3 regions of the Blautia sp. RTP21359st1_E11_RTP21359_211015 genome follow, and region 2 is predicted to be linked to each of the others. Evidence: riboswitches for the same ligand, from Rfam matches in the RefSeq annotation. Region 2 holds a riboswitch; each other region holds the start of a gene.
What was found. Region 2 has a riboswitch for thiamine pyrophosphate ahead of thiW (energy coupling factor transporter S component ThiW). Riboswitches for the same ligand answer to the same signal wherever they lie in the genome.
Positions count from the first base shown of each region.

Region 1: it holds a riboswitch for thiamine pyrophosphate, as region 2 does, so the genes downstream of both, thiC (phosphomethylpyrimidine synthase ThiC) here and thiW (energy coupling factor transporter S component ThiW) in region 2, are expected to answer to the same signal.
Region 3: it holds a riboswitch for thiamine pyrophosphate, as region 2 does, so the genes downstream of both, thiS (sulfur carrier protein ThiS) here and thiW (energy coupling factor transporter S component ThiW) in region 2, are expected to answer to the same signal.

Region 1 covers NZ_JBDGAB010000012.1:71,636-77,412, forward strand. Annotated here, with positions in the region: gene panD (aspartate 1-decarboxylase) at 188-580, shown strand; gene panC (pantoate--beta-alanine ligase) at 715-1,554, shown strand; gene AB5026_RS06365 (bile acid:sodium symporter family protein) at 1,558-2,559, shown strand; TPP riboswitch at 2,762-2,870, shown strand; gene thiC (phosphomethylpyrimidine synthase ThiC) at 3,035-4,339, shown strand; gene AB5026_RS06375 (leucine-rich repeat protein) at 4,634-5,777, shown strand, end outside.
Region 2 covers NZ_JBDGAB010000025.1:40,191-45,967, reverse strand. Annotated here, with positions in the region: gene AB5026_RS10245 (alpha-N-arabinofuranosidase) at 1-34, shown strand, start outside; gene AB5026_RS10240 (aldo/keto reductase) at 102-1,091, shown strand; TPP riboswitch at 1,415-1,517, shown strand; gene thiW (energy coupling factor transporter S component ThiW) at 1,854-2,408, shown strand; gene AB5026_RS10230 (hydroxyethylthiazole kinase) at 2,371-3,273, shown strand; gene thiE (thiamine phosphate synthase) at 3,290-3,931, shown strand; gene AB5026_RS10220 (Lrp/AsnC family transcriptional regulator) at 4,246-4,692, opposite strand; gene AB5026_RS10215 (aspartate ammonia-lyase) at 5,092-5,777, shown strand, end outside.
Region 3 covers NZ_JBDGAB010000064.1:2-5,778, reverse strand. Annotated here, with positions in the region: gene AB5026_RS16395 (sulfate ABC transporter substrate-binding protein) at 1-24, opposite strand, end outside; gene AB5026_RS16390 (hypothetical protein) at 280-1,104, opposite strand; gene thiH (2-iminoacetate synthase ThiH) at 1,398-2,639, opposite strand; gene AB5026_RS16380 (thiazole synthase) at 2,833-3,618, opposite strand; gene thiS (sulfur carrier protein ThiS) at 3,782-3,985, opposite strand; TPP riboswitch at 4,235-4,342, opposite strand; gene AB5026_RS16370 (Ig-like domain-containing protein) at 4,434-5,552, opposite strand.

The sequences.
Region 1 (5,777 bases), on a different contig from region 2:
AGCCTGTATTAATGACAGAAATCATGCGAATGCTTTTTATGTACAAAAAACAGGACTCAATATACAGGGAATCAATCAGAAGCGTTTCAGGGTCGAAGTGTACCCCGAGACGCTTTTTTATTAAATACGAAAGCGGATGCTTTTATCCACTTGAAAGCTATTCCCTGCAGGAAAGGACTTATATAAGATGACAATAGAGATGTTAAAAGGAAAGATCCACAGAGCAACCGTTGTCCAGGCGGAACTGGATTATGTAGGAAGTATCACTGTGGATGAGGAACTGCTGGAAGCTGCCGGGATACTGGAATATGAAAAAGTCCAGATCGTAGATGTGAACAATGGCAGCCGTTTCGAGACATACACCATTTGCGGAGAACGCGGAAGCGGTATGATCTGCCTGAACGGAGCAGCAGCAAGATGTGTAAGCACCGGTGACAAGATCATCATCATGGCTTACGCACAGTACGAGCAGGAAGAAGCCCGTACACATAAGCCTGCAGTAGTATTTGTAGATGAAGAAAATAAGATCAGTAGAGTGACCAATTATGAGAAACACGGACTGCTGAAAGACATGGCCTGAAAAAATCCGTAATAGAGGAAACTCAGATTACAGACATATACAGAAATAAGAGGAAAGTGAATTCAGAAAAGAGGCTATCTCGAAATCGACAAACCCGGCCATAGTATATAGTGGCTGAGAAAGAGGAGAGCACAATGCAGGTAACAAAAACAGTAGAAGAAACAAGAAAACAGATCAAAGCGTGGAAAAAAGAAGGCAAAACAGTAGGACTTGTCCCGACTATGGGATTTCTCCATGAAGGACACGCAAGCCTGATAAAAAAATGCAGAGAGCAGAACGACATCGTAGTAGTATCTGATTTCGTCAATCCGACACAGTTCGGACCGACCGAAGATCTGGAAGCATACCCGAGAGATTTTGAGCGTGACAGCAAACTCTGCGAAAGCCTGGGAGCAGACCTGATCTTCTGCCCGGAGCCTTCTGAGATGTATCATGATCCCCACGCATTTGTAAGTATAGATACTCTGTCAGAGACACTTTGCGGAAAAACACGTCCGATCCATTTCAAAGGTGTGTGTACCGTTGTGACCAAGCTGTTCCACATTGTGGCACCGGACAGAGCATATTTCGGACAGAAAGACGCACAGCAGCTGGCCATCATCCGCAAGATGGTGCGTGATCTGAACTTCGATATTGAGATCGTAGGCTGTCCGATCATCCGTGAGGAGGACGGACTTGCAAAATCCTCCAGAAATACATACTTAAGCCCTGAAGAGAGAAAAGCAGCTCTTTGCCTGTCAAAGGCAGTAAAAGCCGGACAGGAAGCCATTCACGCAGGAATCCCGGCAGAAGAGCTTCTCGGAAAAATGCGAGCAGTGATCGAAGCAGAGCCTCTGGCAAAGATTGATTATGTATCCATGGTAGATGCACTTACCATGCAGCCGGTGGAAAAAGCTGACCGCAGCGTTCTTGTAGCAATGGCTGTTTACATCGGAAAAACAAGACTGATCGACAACTTCAGCTACGAGGTATAATGTATGGGAAAAGTTTTAAAGAAAATCGGAATTATCAGCAGCCTAGCATCCAGATATATCGGGATCATTATCATCGCTTTTTCCTGCCTGGCTTTTTTCTGGCGTGACGGATTTTCCTGGATGACGAACTATACGTCTGTATTTCTGGGAGTGATCATGTTTGGTATGGGCCTGACCATAAAACTGGATGACTTCCGGGCAATTTTTTCCAGACCCAAAGAAGTGGTGATCGGTGCAGTGGCTCAGTATACCATTATGCCGGTGATCGCCTGGCTTCTGTGTAAAGTGATGAACCTTCCGGCAGATCTGGCACTGGGAGTGATCCTGGTGGGATGCTGTCCGGGCGGAACAGCCAGCAATGTGATCACCTATATCGCAGGAGGTGATGTGGCGCTTTCTGTGGGAATGACTATAGTTTCCACACTGGCAGCACCGTTGATGACACCGTTTCTTGTATATGTTCTGGCAGGAGCCTGGGTGGAAGTATCCTTCTGGGCCATGGTGCTTTCTGTGGTAAAGGTAATTCTGATCCCGGTTCTCCTGGGAGTTTTTCTTCGGAGCCTTGCGGGAGAGCATGTGGATAAGGTATCCGATGTTATGCCGCTGGTGTCGGTTGTAGCTATTGTTATGATCATCGGAGGAATTGTGGCTGTAAATGCAGAGAAGATCGTAAGCTGTGGAGTTCTGGTGCTTGGAGTAGTGGCGATCCACAATTTCTGCGGTATGATGCTGGGATTTCTGGCTGCAAAAATCTTCCATGTGGAGTATTCCAGAACAACAGCTATAGCTATAGAGGTAGGTATGCAGAACAGTGGCCTTGCTGTCTCACTGGCAGCAGCTAATTTTGCAGCCAATCCGCTTGCAACACTTCCGGGCGCGATCTTCAGTGTATGGCACAATATTGCGGGTTCCATTTTTGCGGGGATCCGCCGTGCAGGTGCAGAAAACCTTGCAGAGCTTGACCGGATCAGGGAAATCGACTGCTGTAATTGCGAAAAGCAATAAGCAGTGAATGCGGATTGCGGATGTCCTCCTGACGGGGAACAGCAAAGCTGTGGAAGAATGTCTGTAAAGAAAGATCCCGGGGAGTTTGAGAGATAAAATGACAGATTATGTCGAAAGAAAAAGTCATAAAATGCAGAATTGTGGTTTACAAATTTTAGCCGGTATACTATAATAACCACATGGACGAACAAACGTCCCCAACATATGAAAACAGGGGGGCCCGCTGAAGCGAGCTGAGAGTAGACTGTAAATGTCTTGACCCATAACCTGATTTGGATAATGCCAACGTAGGGACATATGCACGAAGGATTCTTAAAGACACAGAAGATCAGAGAGTACAGAAGAGATCAGAAGTACAGAAGATTTTCATTAAGTACGTAAGAGTAAGAGCCGGTTGCCGTGATGCGTATGCGTTGCAGCAGCCGGTTTTTTGTTGTATAAACACAAAGAATTTATGGAAGGAGATTTTTTTTACATGAGAAATTACAGTACACAGATGGAGGCAGCCCGTAAAGGCATCATCACACCTGAGCTTGAGATCGTAGCTAAGAAGGAACGCATGACAACAGAGGAACTGCTTCCGCTGGTAGCCTCCGGTAAGGTGGCGATCTGTGCAAATAAAAATCACAAATGTATCGATCCGGAGGGCGTAGGTTCCATGCTCCGCACCAAGATCAATGTAAACCTTGGTGTATCCAGAGACTGCAAGGACTACGATGTAGAGATGCAGAAAGTAATGGAAGCTGTAAACATGGGCGCCCATGCTATCATGGATCTTTCTTCCCACGGAAATACCATTCCGTTCCGACGCAAGCTTACATCCGAGTGTCCGGCAATGATCGGAACCGTTCCGGTTTATGATTCCGTTATCCACTATCAGAGAGATCTTGATACGCTGACAGCTAAAGATTTTATCGATGTAGTAAGACTCCATGCACAGGATGGTGTTGACTTCGTAACTCTTCACTGCGGAATCACAAGAAAGACCATCGACCAGATCCGTAACCACAAGAGAAAAATGAATATCGTTTCCAGAGGAGGATCTCTTGTATTTGCATGGATGTGCATGACCGGTGAGGAGAATCCGTTCTATGAATACTACGACGAGATCCTGGATATCTGCCGCGAGTATGATGTGACCATCTCCCTTGGAGATGCCTGCCGTCCGGGATGTCTGGCTGACGCAACAGACGTATGCCAGATCGAGGAGCTTGTACGTCTTGGCGAGCTGACCAAACGTGCATGGGAAAAGGACGTTCAGGTTATGGTTGAGGGACCGGGACATGTGCCGCTTGATCAGGTTGAGGCAAATATGAAAGTACAGCAGTCCATCTGTCAGGGTGCACCGTTCTATGTATTAGGACCTATCGTAACTGACGTTGCACCGGGATATGACCACATCACATCCGCGATCGGCGGAGCAGTAGCTGCTATGTCCGGAGCAGCATTCCTCTGCTATGTAACACCGGCCGAGCACCTTGCACTTCCGAATCTTGAGGACGTAAAACAGGGAATCATGGCATCTAAGATCGCAGCTCATGCAGCAGACATTGCCAAAGGTGTCCGCGGTGCCCGTGAGATCGATGACAAGATGGCAGATGCCAGAAGAAAGCTTGACTGGGAGGCACAGTGGGAATGCGCCATGGATCCGGAAACAGCAAAACGTATCTGGAACGAGCGCAAACCGGAGCATGAGGATACCTGCTCCATGTGTGGTAAATTCTGCGCAGTACGAAGCATGAACAAGGCACTTGCAGGAGAGCATATCGATATTCTGTAAGAATACAGAATGCATATGAGCATGCAGCATCACAGTAGAACGTGGTGTTGGCAGTATCCAGCCAGAAAACTGGTTGATCGAATGCGGATATGGAAAGAACAGTAATGCTGAAATTGTGGAAAGTCTGATGTTCCGATAATAAAACATAAACCGCTGTGATCTAAAATGAAGATCACAGCGGTTTTTTGCAGAGTAGGGGACATTATTGCAGCTTGCGAAAAGACAGGGCCGCGTTATAATAAAAACAGAACTTACATATAAACGGTTTACATAAAAAGGAAGGAAAGGTACGAAATGAAATTTCCGAAAAAATTGATAGCATTTGGTCTGTCATTATGTATGTCTGTTGTTCCATGTGGACCGGTGGCGGCCGAAGATTTTACAGACGCACAGACGGATATAACAGACGCCATTGATACTTTTACAGATGACGGGAATTCTGAGGAATCAGAAAATACCGTAAACACAGATCAGATCACGGAAGAAGATACTGCCGTGAGCACAGATCAGATTACAGAAGAAGAGTTTCCGGGATCAGATATCGGAACGGAAACGGATGAAGCTGAAAGCTCAGAGAGTGAGGAAATACAACAGGATTCTGATGAAGGATTAATTCTGGAAGAACCTTCGGCGGTCATCAGAAAAGCAGAAGGAACAGAGGATACAGAGGAGGCTGCGGCACCGGAAGAAATTTTTGGTGACGGAGAAAACCAGGAGCAGCAGGAAGATATATTCACAGATGATATTCCGGCAGCAGGCACTTCCGAAAAAGAAACAGATGTAGAGAGCACAGAAATATATCTGTATGCGATGAATGATACTTACAGCAGTGTGATCTCCATGCCGGATACCATGCAGACATCTTATCAGATCCAGACATCCGGCAAAAATCCGGTATATACGGTTGTTTCCGGTTATACTGCGAAAGTCAGCGAAACCGGTCTTGTTACTCCTAAAATGCAGTATGTAACCTATGTAGACAAAAACGGAAATGACGTAAAGAGCCAGTGGGAATACATGTTTGGAGAGACCCTGATCTCTGTACAGGATGGAAACAGTACCGTTTATTATAAATTCATACTCAAAGATTATGCGGAGTATTACGCAGAACAAAAAATGGATACATTTCTCAAAGAAAATATTACTGCGGAAATGTCCGATTATAAAAAGGTTGAGACGATCGCCAGATGGCTTGCCAACAACTTTAATTACAGTCAGTATCATTCTGGTTATACAGGCCTGATGCTGGATGGCGGCGGAGACTGCTGGGCCAATACCAGCGCAGTGAACTATATGTGCGAAAAACTGGGACTGACCGTGTATGCAAGGTATGCGGCCAATGATCCGGGGGCAGGAAGCGGTCACAGGAACTCCGTAGTCATTATTGACGGCGAAAGATATCTGGTTGACTGCGGATATACGGGAAATGCCCCCAGAC
Region 2 (5,777 bases):
ACACAGCTGGAATATGATCCGTCTTGCGAAATAAGGGCCGGTGAAGTATAGTAAAAGCAGTTACAGAAAATGTAAATCATGCTACATTATGGGAGGTTTTTATGTACACACCTGCAAAGGAACGCTACGAAACTATGGAGTACAACCGCTGCGGTGAAAGCGGCCTGATGCTTCCGAAGGTGTCTCTTGGATTATGGCATAATTTCGGAGATACTTCTGATTATGAAAACATGAAGCAGCTGTGCTTTACAGCTTTTGACAATGGTATCACACAGTTTGACCTTGCCAATAATTACGGACCTGCCTATGGAAGTGCGGAACGGAATTTCGGCAAGATCCTGAAAGAAGAACTGATGCCATACCGTGATGAGCTGATCATCACAACAAAGGCAGGCTATGATATGTGGGAAGGCCCTTATGGAAACTGGGGCAGCCGCAAGTATCTTCTGGCAAGCCTTGACCAGAGCCTGAAGCGCATGGGTCTGGAATATGTGGATATTTTTTACCATCACAGAATGGACCCGGAGACTCCGCTTGAGGAGACTATGGGGGCGCTGGCAACAGCGGTTCAGCAGGGCAAGGCCCTCTATGTGGGACTTTCCAATTATGATGGAAAAACCTTAAGCCAGGCAGCAGCGATCCTGAAGGATCTGAAATGCCCCTTTGTGATCAACCAGAACCGGTATTCCATTTTTGACAGAACAGTGGAAGAAAACGGTCTCAAGAGAACCACCGGCATTTTGAAAAAAGGTCTGATCACCTTCAGCCCTCTTGATCAGGGACAGCTGACAGACCGTTACCTGAACGGGATCCCGGAGGACAGCCGTATCCGCAAAGATGGAAGATTCCTTAAGGAAAGTGTGCTGACGCCGGAGCGTCTGGATCAGATCCGGAGACTGAACGATCTGGCAGCCCAGCGTGGAGAGAAGCTGGCTGATATGGCGCTTGGCTGGCTGCTTCAGCATAAGGAAGTTACCAGTGTTCTGATCGGAGCTTCCAAGCCGCAGCAGATCCTTGATAATGTGAAAGCGATCCACTGTGCACCGTTTACAGCTGAGGAGCTGCGTCTGATCGACGAGATCTCAAAATAAGATTTATATACTTCCTGTTTTACTATGAAAAGTAGTGAAGCAGGGAGTTTTTTATGTCGAAATAATTGTTTAACTGAATTAGGAAAGTTTCCGGGTTACTGTTCACTGGTAATATTCCGCGAGGTGTTTTTTTGTGAGCGAAGGTCACAGAAAACCCGAGACATACCGCGCGAATTTATGCGATTAGCATAAATTCTGTGCATCGCGAAGCGTGTTGCTGAGAACGGAGTGAACAGTAACGTCTCCGGCGGGAGTGCAAAGAGCAATAAGCAGTGGAGGTTTGACAACGGGATAGGTGTGTGCTATATTGAAAAACAGAAAAGAAAAGAGCCAGCGGGAGCTTGTGTGACAGGCTGAGAGGAAGATAGATCTTCGACCGTACCTGATTTGGGTAATGCCAACGGAGGGATTGTGATCTGAGAGCGTGTCTCCGTGGAGTTTGCCATGGGATGCGCTCTTTTCGGATGCAGGAATGGAACTGGAATGGTCTGACAATGTGGGGATGTGAAAGTGACAGAGACTGCATGTGGAGCTTCTGCGGCGAGCGGGCAGGAAGGGGAGCGCCTTAATGTCTGGCAGGAGAGTGATATTCCGGAGGATTTTTCCGGAAGGATCATGTAAGCGATGGGAATCCGTGTTTTCGGAGTGAGAGGAAGTAAGGGAACTTCGACCGCCAAAATCTAAGGGCAGACTGCAGCAGACGGGAAGCTTTTGCCCGGATCTGACAGGGCTCTGCCTGATATTTCAGGGAGGAAAAACACTATGGAAAAACAAAGGATGCACACGCTTCGTATGGTAATGCTGGCAATGATGGTTGCGATCGGTGTCGTTATTTCACCGATCCTGAGGATTGAGGGAATGTGCCCCACGGCGCATCTTGTCAATATCGTATGCTCGGTTCTGATGGGACCGTGGTATTCCCTTCTCTGTGCGACCATGATCGGCGTGATCCGTATGATGTTCATGGGAATCCCGCCACTTGCACTGACCGGTGCAGTATTTGGCGCATTCCTTTCAGGTGTGTTCTACAGACTTTCCAAAGGCAAGATCATTTGCGCGGTGATCGGTGAGATCTTTGGAACAGGTATCATCGGATCCATGGTTTCTTATCCGGTGATGGCATTCCTGATGGGAAGAGGCGGACTGACAGCATTTTATTATACGCCGATGTTCCTTGCAGCAACCACAATGGGAGGATGTGTTGCCTATATTTTCCTGAAGGCTCTGAGTAAAGCAGGTCTTCTGGTGAAATTCCAGGCAGCTTTGGGTTCAAAAACATATGAGACAAAGAATTTTACAACTGCGAAAGCGAATTAAAGAAGAAAAGCCGCTGATCCATTGCATCACCAATCCGATCTCGATCCATGACTGTGCCAACGTGGTCCTTGCAGTAGGTGCAAGGCCGATCATGGCGGAGCATCCGGCAGAGGTGACAGATATTACGGCATCGGCTGGTGCGCTGATGCTGAATCTCGGGAATATTACCGATGCCAGGATCGAGTCAATGAAGCGTTCTATGAGAACAGCGATGGAAAATAAGATCCCGGTTCTTCTGGACCTGGTAGGGGTTGCCTGCAGTGATCTCAGGCTGGATCTGGCACGGGAGCTTTTAAGGATCGGTCATCCGGCAGTGCTGAAGGGAAATATGTCAGAGCTTCTGGCTGTTTCCGGGCTGCCGTCTCATGCGATCGGAATCGATGCGGGTGTCGAGGATGCTCTGACTGAGGAAAATATCGATGGAGTCAGTGAAGTGCTTAAGGCTTTTTCTAGAAATAATCAGGCAATCGTGCTGGCTACCGGGAAACAGGATTTTGTTACGGATGGTGAACGGGTTGTTTTGGTACAAAATGGCAGTGCGGCGCTGTCCGGGATCACAGGAACCGGCTGTATGGTCGGTGCACTGACTGCTGCGTTTTTGCCGGGGTGCGAAGATAATATTGCGAAAGAAATGACGGATAGTATAGAGGCAGGTGTCTGGTCTGGCGTTGAGACGGAATTAAATGGGAGATCCGGGAATTATCTGGCTGCGGCAGTGCTTGGTACTGCACTTATGGGTATCGCCGGCGAGGAAGCGGAGAAGATTTCCCGCGGTCCGGGAAGCTTTCAGGTAAATCTGCTGGATGAGATCTATGGGCTTTCGGATCGACAGCTGCTGGATCTGTTGAAGATTGAAATGTACTGAAAAAGAGGGGATTAGGATGGATAGAAAAGATTTGGATGTAACGTTGTATCTGGTGACGGATAGTTCTTATCATACGGAGGAGTCTTTGCTCCGTACGGTTGAGGAGGCTTGTAAGGGTGGTGTGACTCTGGTCCAGCTTCGCGAGAAGAATAAGGGTGGACGGGAGTATCTGGATAAGGCTTTTAAGGTGAAGGAGATCACAGATCGTTACAATGTGCCGCTGATCATTGATGATCGTGTGGATGTGGCGCTGGCCTGTGATGCGGCTGGTGTGCATGTTGGAGCTTCTGATATTCCGGTTGCTGTGGCAAGGAAGCTGATGGGACCGGATAAGATCGTGGGGGCTACTGCCAAGACGGTGGAGGCTGCTGTGAAGGCTTATGAGGATGGTGCGGATTATCTTGGTGTGGGGGCGATTTATCCTACTACTACTAAGGTTGTGACGATCCTTACCAAGGTTTCTACGTTGAAGGATATCTGTGAGGCGGTTCCGATTCCGGCGGTTGCGATCGGGGGATTGAATGCCGGGAATATGGATGTGCTTGAGGGCGCAGGCATGAGTGGTATGGCGGTTGTTTCTGCGATCATGAAGGCGGAGGATCCGAAGAAGAATGCGCGGGAGCTGAAGGAGAAGATTGTTGCTTTGATGGGAAAGTGATTTAGGAAATGAATGGAGAGCAGTGGTGGATTTGAGGTTCATTGCTGTTCTTTTTTTGTTGAAATACGGACGCCCGTGAGGCGTGTGCTGCCTGTCGCCGGGGCTTCGTCGGGGGCTGGCTTCTAGGCTGCCGGAATTCTGCTAAAACCGTTTTCCAAAAGTCCGAACTCGCGTCTTGCAGCCGCTCAGACAGCGGACTTTTGAAAAACAACGCAGATTTCCGCCAGCCAAGAATCAGCTCCCCTCCTGCAGAGTCCGGCGACAGGCAGCACACGCCTCACGGGCTGGTTTTTCAAGGCGGCAGGGGAGGGTGGTTACTCCACCGGCAGATCTCTGTGTTCTACGCTGGTGGAGAATACGATCTGTGTTTTGGTGCGGCCGAACTGCTGGAGTTCGTTGATGAAGTGGTCCAGTTCCATGGTGGAGCGGAAGGCTACTTCGATGAGCATGGAGTAATCGCCGGTGACGCAGTTGCATTCGATGACGTTTGGGATGGACTGGATGAAGGGATAGAAGTCTTTTTTTTGGTTGGGTTCTACTTCCAGGTTGATGAATGCTTTTATATGATAACCGAGAAATACCGGGTTGATCTGGGCATGGTAGCCTGTGATCAGCCCGTTTTTTTCGAGGTGTTCGATCCTGGCGGAGACAGCGGGGGAGGAAAGGAAGACTTCCTTTGCGATTTCCTTTACCGGAGTGCGGGCGTTTTTCTGAAGCATTTCGATGATTTTTCGGTCGATGTTGTCGAGTTTGTGTTCCATGTAGAATGTCTCCTTTCAATGAAAAAAATGTTATTTGTAACTGGTACAGAGCTGCGTAGGGAAGTGGATTGAAAATAGGTATTTCTGTATTGATTATACTGCGTGTGTTATCACAACACAAGAAACGACTTAATAAAAATAAGAAAAATAAAAGAAATTCTTAAAAAGATTAATGTAAACTATTGAAAAACACGGATAATCGTGGTTTTCCATTAAAAGTATTTACAAGCTACAAAGAAAGTGTTAGCTTCTTAGGCATCAGAAAAACAGCTGCTGATAAAAATGAAAATAACAGAATGATTTGTAAACAGCGAATATCCGTCGGACTGAAAAAATGAGATCAGAGGGCGGAGCAAATCAGATGTGCACAGGATCAGAAGAAAGAAGAGGGATGATAAAATGACAACAGAAACAAGACTGGAAGCAGATTCGATCGGAACTATGGAAGTGCCTGCAGAGGCTTATTACGGAGTTCAGGCTTTAAGGGCAAAACAGAATTTTCCTATTACAGGTACAAAGCTTCATCCGGTATTTATCAGGAACCTGGCACAGATTAAAAAAGCAGCAGCTATCACTAATAGTAATGCAGGGCTTCTTCCGGAGGATAAGGCAGACGCCATTGTTAGAGCCTGTGATGAAGTGATCGCAGGAAAATTGGCTGAGGAATTTATCGTAGATGCCATTCAGGGTGGTGCCGGAACCAGCGCAAATATGAATATGAATGAGGTGATCGCAAACAGAGCCGGTGAGATCCTCGGATGTCCGAAGGGTAGCTATAAAATGGTCCATCCAAATGATCACGTAAACATGGCGCAGTCCACCAATGATGTGATTCCGACGGCCGGTAAGCTTACCGTTCTGGATCTTCTTGCACCTCTGGAAAAAGCACTGGTAAGACTTGAGAAGGAGCTTGCAAAAAAGGCAGAGGAGTTCGATGACGTGATCACTATGGGACGTACACAGCTTCAGGATGCAGTTCCGATCCGTCTTGGTCAGGTGTTCCACGGTTATGCGTCCATGGTTTCCAGAGACAGGAAACGTATCGAAAAGGCTCACAGGGAAATGTACACCGTAAACCTTGGAGG
Region 3 (5,777 bases), on a different contig from region 2:
TGCTGATTTCCATTTTCTTTTCATAATACTTTTCCTCCTGTTTTTCTGCCTTTATTTTTGTTGTTGGCTTATTATAAACACGAGTAAGTCTTTATGAAAACTATAGAATCGGAAACCGTTTTCATGCTATCCAAAATTCCTGGTATTCCTACCTTAAAAAACAGCAGAAAAATCCCGGAAATCGGTAAATAAACATATGATTCCGTATAAAAATTTCCATTTCAGAATATTTACAGAAAACGTAATCAGCCTTGTATTTACAGTATTTCTGGTGATTTTTTATTTGATATTCAATTCTTCCAGCAGCTTTTTCATATAATTTTCATCTTTCATAGCCTTATCAAGGTCTTCTGTACGGTTCTCTTCCAGAAGTTTTTTTGACAAAAGCAGTCCCTGCTCCATTCCTTTTTTCATTCCTTTTTCCATTCCCTCATCCAACAACATCTGTCCAAGTCTTGTCATAGATATAACCTCCTTAATCTCATCCAGATCTTTACTATCCAAAAACTTATCTGCCAGAGTATATAACATTGCCATTGTTTTTTCTGCTGTTAGGCCACGTTTCTTTTTGGATAGTATAACTGCTTCTTTGATTTTTTCCTTAATCTTCATATTCCCAGACATTAATGGTGTCAACGATAGGCTTGCATAATCTTCTTCCGTAAGCTCTGTTCCGTCTTCTTGTTTTTGTCGTATTTTTTCAAAAACCTCATCTGCATTTCTATCCTTGAGATATATCGGTTGTATCCGATATGTAAACAGTCCCATATTCAATTCTGTCTTAACCGATTTGATTCCACCTGAATAAATCACATAGGTTATAACATTTTTTCCTGTTTTATGTGAATATACCGCATCATAGGCAAGAAATCTGCGCAAATCATTTTCTCCCTTGTCGGTTGTCTGGAATTCTATATGAATATAAAATCCTTCTTTAGTCAGAAATGTAAAATCCATATATAAAGAATGAATAGTAAGTTCTATCAGCTCTGTAGGACCAAGATTCACAAATTCATAGTCAATTCCAAGACTTTTCAGGATCGTATCACGGAAATAATCAAATCCCATTTTCATAATAGCATCTTCATGTTTTGTATTTGCCATGTGGCACCTCTTTTTTAGTTCAGTATCGTTATCGGCTGTGCCTTGAAAATGCTTTTGTAATTTTACTCTGACTCTTTATCTTATGTGAATTTTATTATTCTTAATCGTCCTCCTTGTTATATTTATTTTATCAGACCCGGACTAAAAAATCATCATTACTCTTCCGACAAATTCTTCCTTTATTTTCTATCCGTTTTTATTTTATGGTTATCCACACCCACCCCGGAGAAACATTCTCCGGGGTGGGTGGTTTTCCACATATTCCACAGAAGTTATCCTCTTCTGTCGTGTTTTCACAGATAAATATAGTCGTTCATGACTGGCTGCAGTCCGTGGTCTTTCAGGGCGTTGAAGACTTCGTCCACAGACCTTCCGTCGGAAATCTCAAACTGATCATCACCTTTATCCTCAATATCATCCACATGGCTTCCGATTCCGGTGCTGACACCTGCAGAGATCTTGGTTGCTGCGATATTCACCAGATTGTCACGGACACGCTCACACTCTCTGGTGGATACAGTAATACTTGCAAACGGCATAAACAGACGATATGCACAAACTACCTGCAAAAGCTGCGGTTCGTGTACATCCTTCGGGTTGATCCTGTCGTTGTTGATGATCGGACGAAGTCTCGGGCAGGAAAAAGCGATCTCTGCGTGTGGATATTTTCTCTGCAGAAGATATGCATGATATCCCGTTGCAAAAGCATCCTTGCGGAAATCATCCAGTCCCAGAAGTGCCGCAAAACCAACACCTCGCATGCCGCCTTTTAACGCACGCTCCTGTGTATTTAACCTGTATGGAAAAATCCTCTTGTGGCCTGCCAGATGCAGAGTTTCGTATTTATCAGAATTATAAGTCTCCTGGAAAACTGTCACATAATCTGCGCCGCATTTGTGAAGATATGCGTACTCATCAGAATTCATCGGATACACCTCAAGACCGACTACCTTGAAATATTTCCGGGCGATCTCACAAGCCTTTCCGATATATTCCACATTAGATTTCGTTTTGCTCTCTCCGGTAAGAATCAAGATCTCCTGGAGTCCGGTTTCTGCAATGGCTGCCATCTCTTTCTCGATCTCATCTGCATTCAGCTGTGCGCGGCGGATCTTGTTGTGGCAATTAAATCCACAGTAAATACAGTAGTTCTCACAGTAGTTTGCAATGTAGATCGGTGTAAACATGCAGATACTGTTTCCAAAATGTTTCCTTGTTTCGATCCGTGCAGCCTGTGCGATTTCTTCCAGAAGAGGCAGCGCTGCCGGTGAAAGCAGTGCTTTAAAATCCTCCGGTGTACGGTTGTCATGAACAAGCGCTCTCCGTACATCCGCTTCTGTGTACTTATCATAATCATATGCGTTCATTGCGGAAATAACCTGATCCATTACATCAGATTCTTCCAGCTGTTCCATATCCGGAAGGTACTTCATGTGATCGATACGGTTCTTTTTCATATCTTCCAGAATTTCTTCATTTACAATACTTTCATTAAAATGGCCGTCCTGCTGACTGGCCTGTACTGTTTCTGCCATTGTTGTTGTGTCGCTCCTCTCGTACTTTTATTATTTTCAAATTTGTAATATTTCAGTATCTGTTTTTAGCCATTCGTTTTCTTTTCTGCTCTGGTTGATCTGCATCAAGTGAATATTCGCAATCCGCTTTCGCTACACAGATTTCCCCTTAATAACCGTATATTTCCGAGTCTTTCAATATACTGTCATTATTTTACTCATGCAAAAATCCGGTCAGCGGTGAGGATGCACTTGCACCTCTCTCCAGAGTTCTTCCCATACCGGAAAGATATGCACTTCTTCCTGCCTCAATAGCTTTCTTAAAGGCTTCCGCCATAACACGGACGTCTCCTGCAGTTGCAATGGCTGTATTTGCCATAACTGCTGCAGCACCCATTTCCATAGCCTCACATGCCTGTGACGGGCGGCCGATTCCTGCGTCCACGATGATCGGAAGGTCGATCTCGTCGATAAGGATCTGGATGAATTCTTTTGTACAGATTCCTTTGTTGGAACCGATTGGAGAGCCAAGTGGCATTACACAGGCAGCTCCTGCATTCACCAGATCTCTGGCTGCATTCAGATCCGGATACATGTATGGCATAACTACAAAGCCCTCTTTTGCAAGGATCTCTGTTGCCTTGATGGTCTCGTAATTATCCGGAAGAAGATATTTGGAGTCATGGATAACTTCGATCTTTACAAAATCTCCGCATCCAAGCTCGCGGGAAAGTCTTGCGATACGAACTGCCTCTTCTGCATTTCTGGCGCCGGACGTATTCGGAAGAAGCGTAACATTCTTCGGAATATAGTCCAGAATGTTCGCAAGTCCACCCTCATTTGCACGGCGCAGGGCAAGTGTTACGATCTGAGTTCCTGCTTTTTCAATACATGCTTTTACAAGCTCCAGGGAAAATTTTCCGGAACCAAGGATAAAACGGGAAGTAAACTCATGGCCTCCCAGGATCAGTTTGTCTTCATTTGTGTTTGCTGTTGTCATTTTTTATGTCCACCTTTCTTTATGTCTGTTTGCAGAAAATATTTCCACCGATTTATAACCAGCGCCTTCTTCTGCCAGATCATTCTTCATCTGCATTTTTTCAGTAACTTATCTGTCAGTTACTGCCGTGGTATATCTACCTAATTTTATCTCTATAGCGACATCAGCAGCTTCCGCCGCCCATAAACTGCAGAATCTCCACAACATCGCCATCTTTCAGTACTGTTGTATCGTAAGTATCTCTCTTAATGATTTCTTCATTCAGCTCTACTACAACCTGCACCGGAACATAGTTACATGCTTCTAGATATTCTGTTACTGTCACCGGCTTTTCCAATGTTCTGCTTTCACCATTTACTGTGATCATGATCTCTCCTTTCCGGAAACTTCAAAAGCTATTCGTCAATAAAAAAAGAGTTCACAAAGAAATACACCCGCGGTGGTGCACCCCTTCATGAACTCAGTTCACTCTCAAATTTCCCAATATTCAATTGTCGATACCGGGGTTAAAAGCGTTCGCTCTTGATCCCTTCCCTGTAAATCCTGATCTTACGTATTCAATCGGATAAAAACATCCGCATCCAATAAAAAAGGAGATACACCAAAGTATCTCCCGTAAATTCATCTTATACGTTCCTACGTTGGCATTATCCAAATCAGGTATAAGGGTCGAAGTTGAAGACTTCCTCTCAGCCTGCCATCACAAGCTCCCCTGTTATTTACATGGTTTAGTATAATTCCGATTCTGCTTCATGTCAAGAACAATAAATTTTGGTTTTATTTGCCGGTTTTATTTGCAGAGTGAACAGTAACTTTTATTTATAAGCAGTGAATCCCAGATCTTTCATTGTCAGATTTAAATTCTTTTTCAGATAATCATTTGCTACTTTCATTGTCGCTTTCATCATAATATTGGAAGAATCCTGCAGATCTGTCATCGCTTTTTTTCCGTTTGTATACAAGAAAGTCAGATTCTGACCCTTATAAGCAGATGCTTTTGTAGAAGAAGTCACCAGCAGAAAGACTTCATTTGTAGACAGGGCGGACTTCACACTGACCGTATCAGATTTCACACAGTTTCCGATAATATCCAGTCCGGCAAGGATTCCATCTGAAGGCATAGAGAGCAACATCCCAATATCTATCTTATCTTCTTTCTTCAGATAACCGATCATCAGAGTACTTTCTTTATCTACTTTGACATTTATAAACTGATTTCCGTCTTCAGTATATTTACCTTTCTGACTGATGTATTTTTTCAGTTTGCTATAATTCTGCGTCAATCTGGTATTAGCCGAGGTCGGATTCTTTACAGTAACCTTGCAGGTGAATTTTCTGCCGCCAAGAGTCGCTGTGATAACCGCTGTTCCTGTTTTTACCGCGGTGATCTTTCCGGCAGAAGTTATCTTGACAACATTTGTGTTGCTGCTCTTCCATGACGGTTTCAGACTGGTGCCTTTGATCTTCAGTGTATAAGTTTTTTTCGGTGCCAGTGTCAGGCTGGTCTTATTCAGGGTGAGATAATTCAGACCTGCGATTGCTGTCAGTCCTTTTTTATTATAGCTACTCCAGATCGTATTTTTTCCGGATTTCCGGTAAGCTCTCACTGTGTAAGTATAGCTTACTCCGGTACTTACTTTTGTATCGGTAAACGTAACATTTTTGCTTCCTGTGATGTTTTTTACTGTTTTCCATCCGCTGTTTCCGGTCTTGCGGTATACCCGGTATCCGGCAACTCCTTTTACCTGTTTCCAGCTGAAAATAATCTTATTCCTGCCGGAGATCTTAATAGAAGACATAGTCGGCGTTGCTACGTCTATCGCCGCCTGTACTTCTGTCGCACTGATCAACTCCGGAACCGCAGCTGGTGCCGCCGTTGCAATCATAAAACCTGTCAAAATGCCACATAAAGCTTTTTTCCAATTTCTTCTCATACGCTTTTTTCCTTTCTGCTTTGTGGTATATCTAGATTCCCTAACAAATATAGTATACATTACAAAAAATATTCCTGCTATGATATTTTTCACCGAATCGGGGCTTTCGGTGAAATTCGGCAGTTTCTACAATGGCTTGACACTCCCCTCAGCTAAAGCAGGGGGATTCTTGCTTCTCCCACTACTGCATTGGCAAACACCTTACGGTACTGCAATGTCTTACAC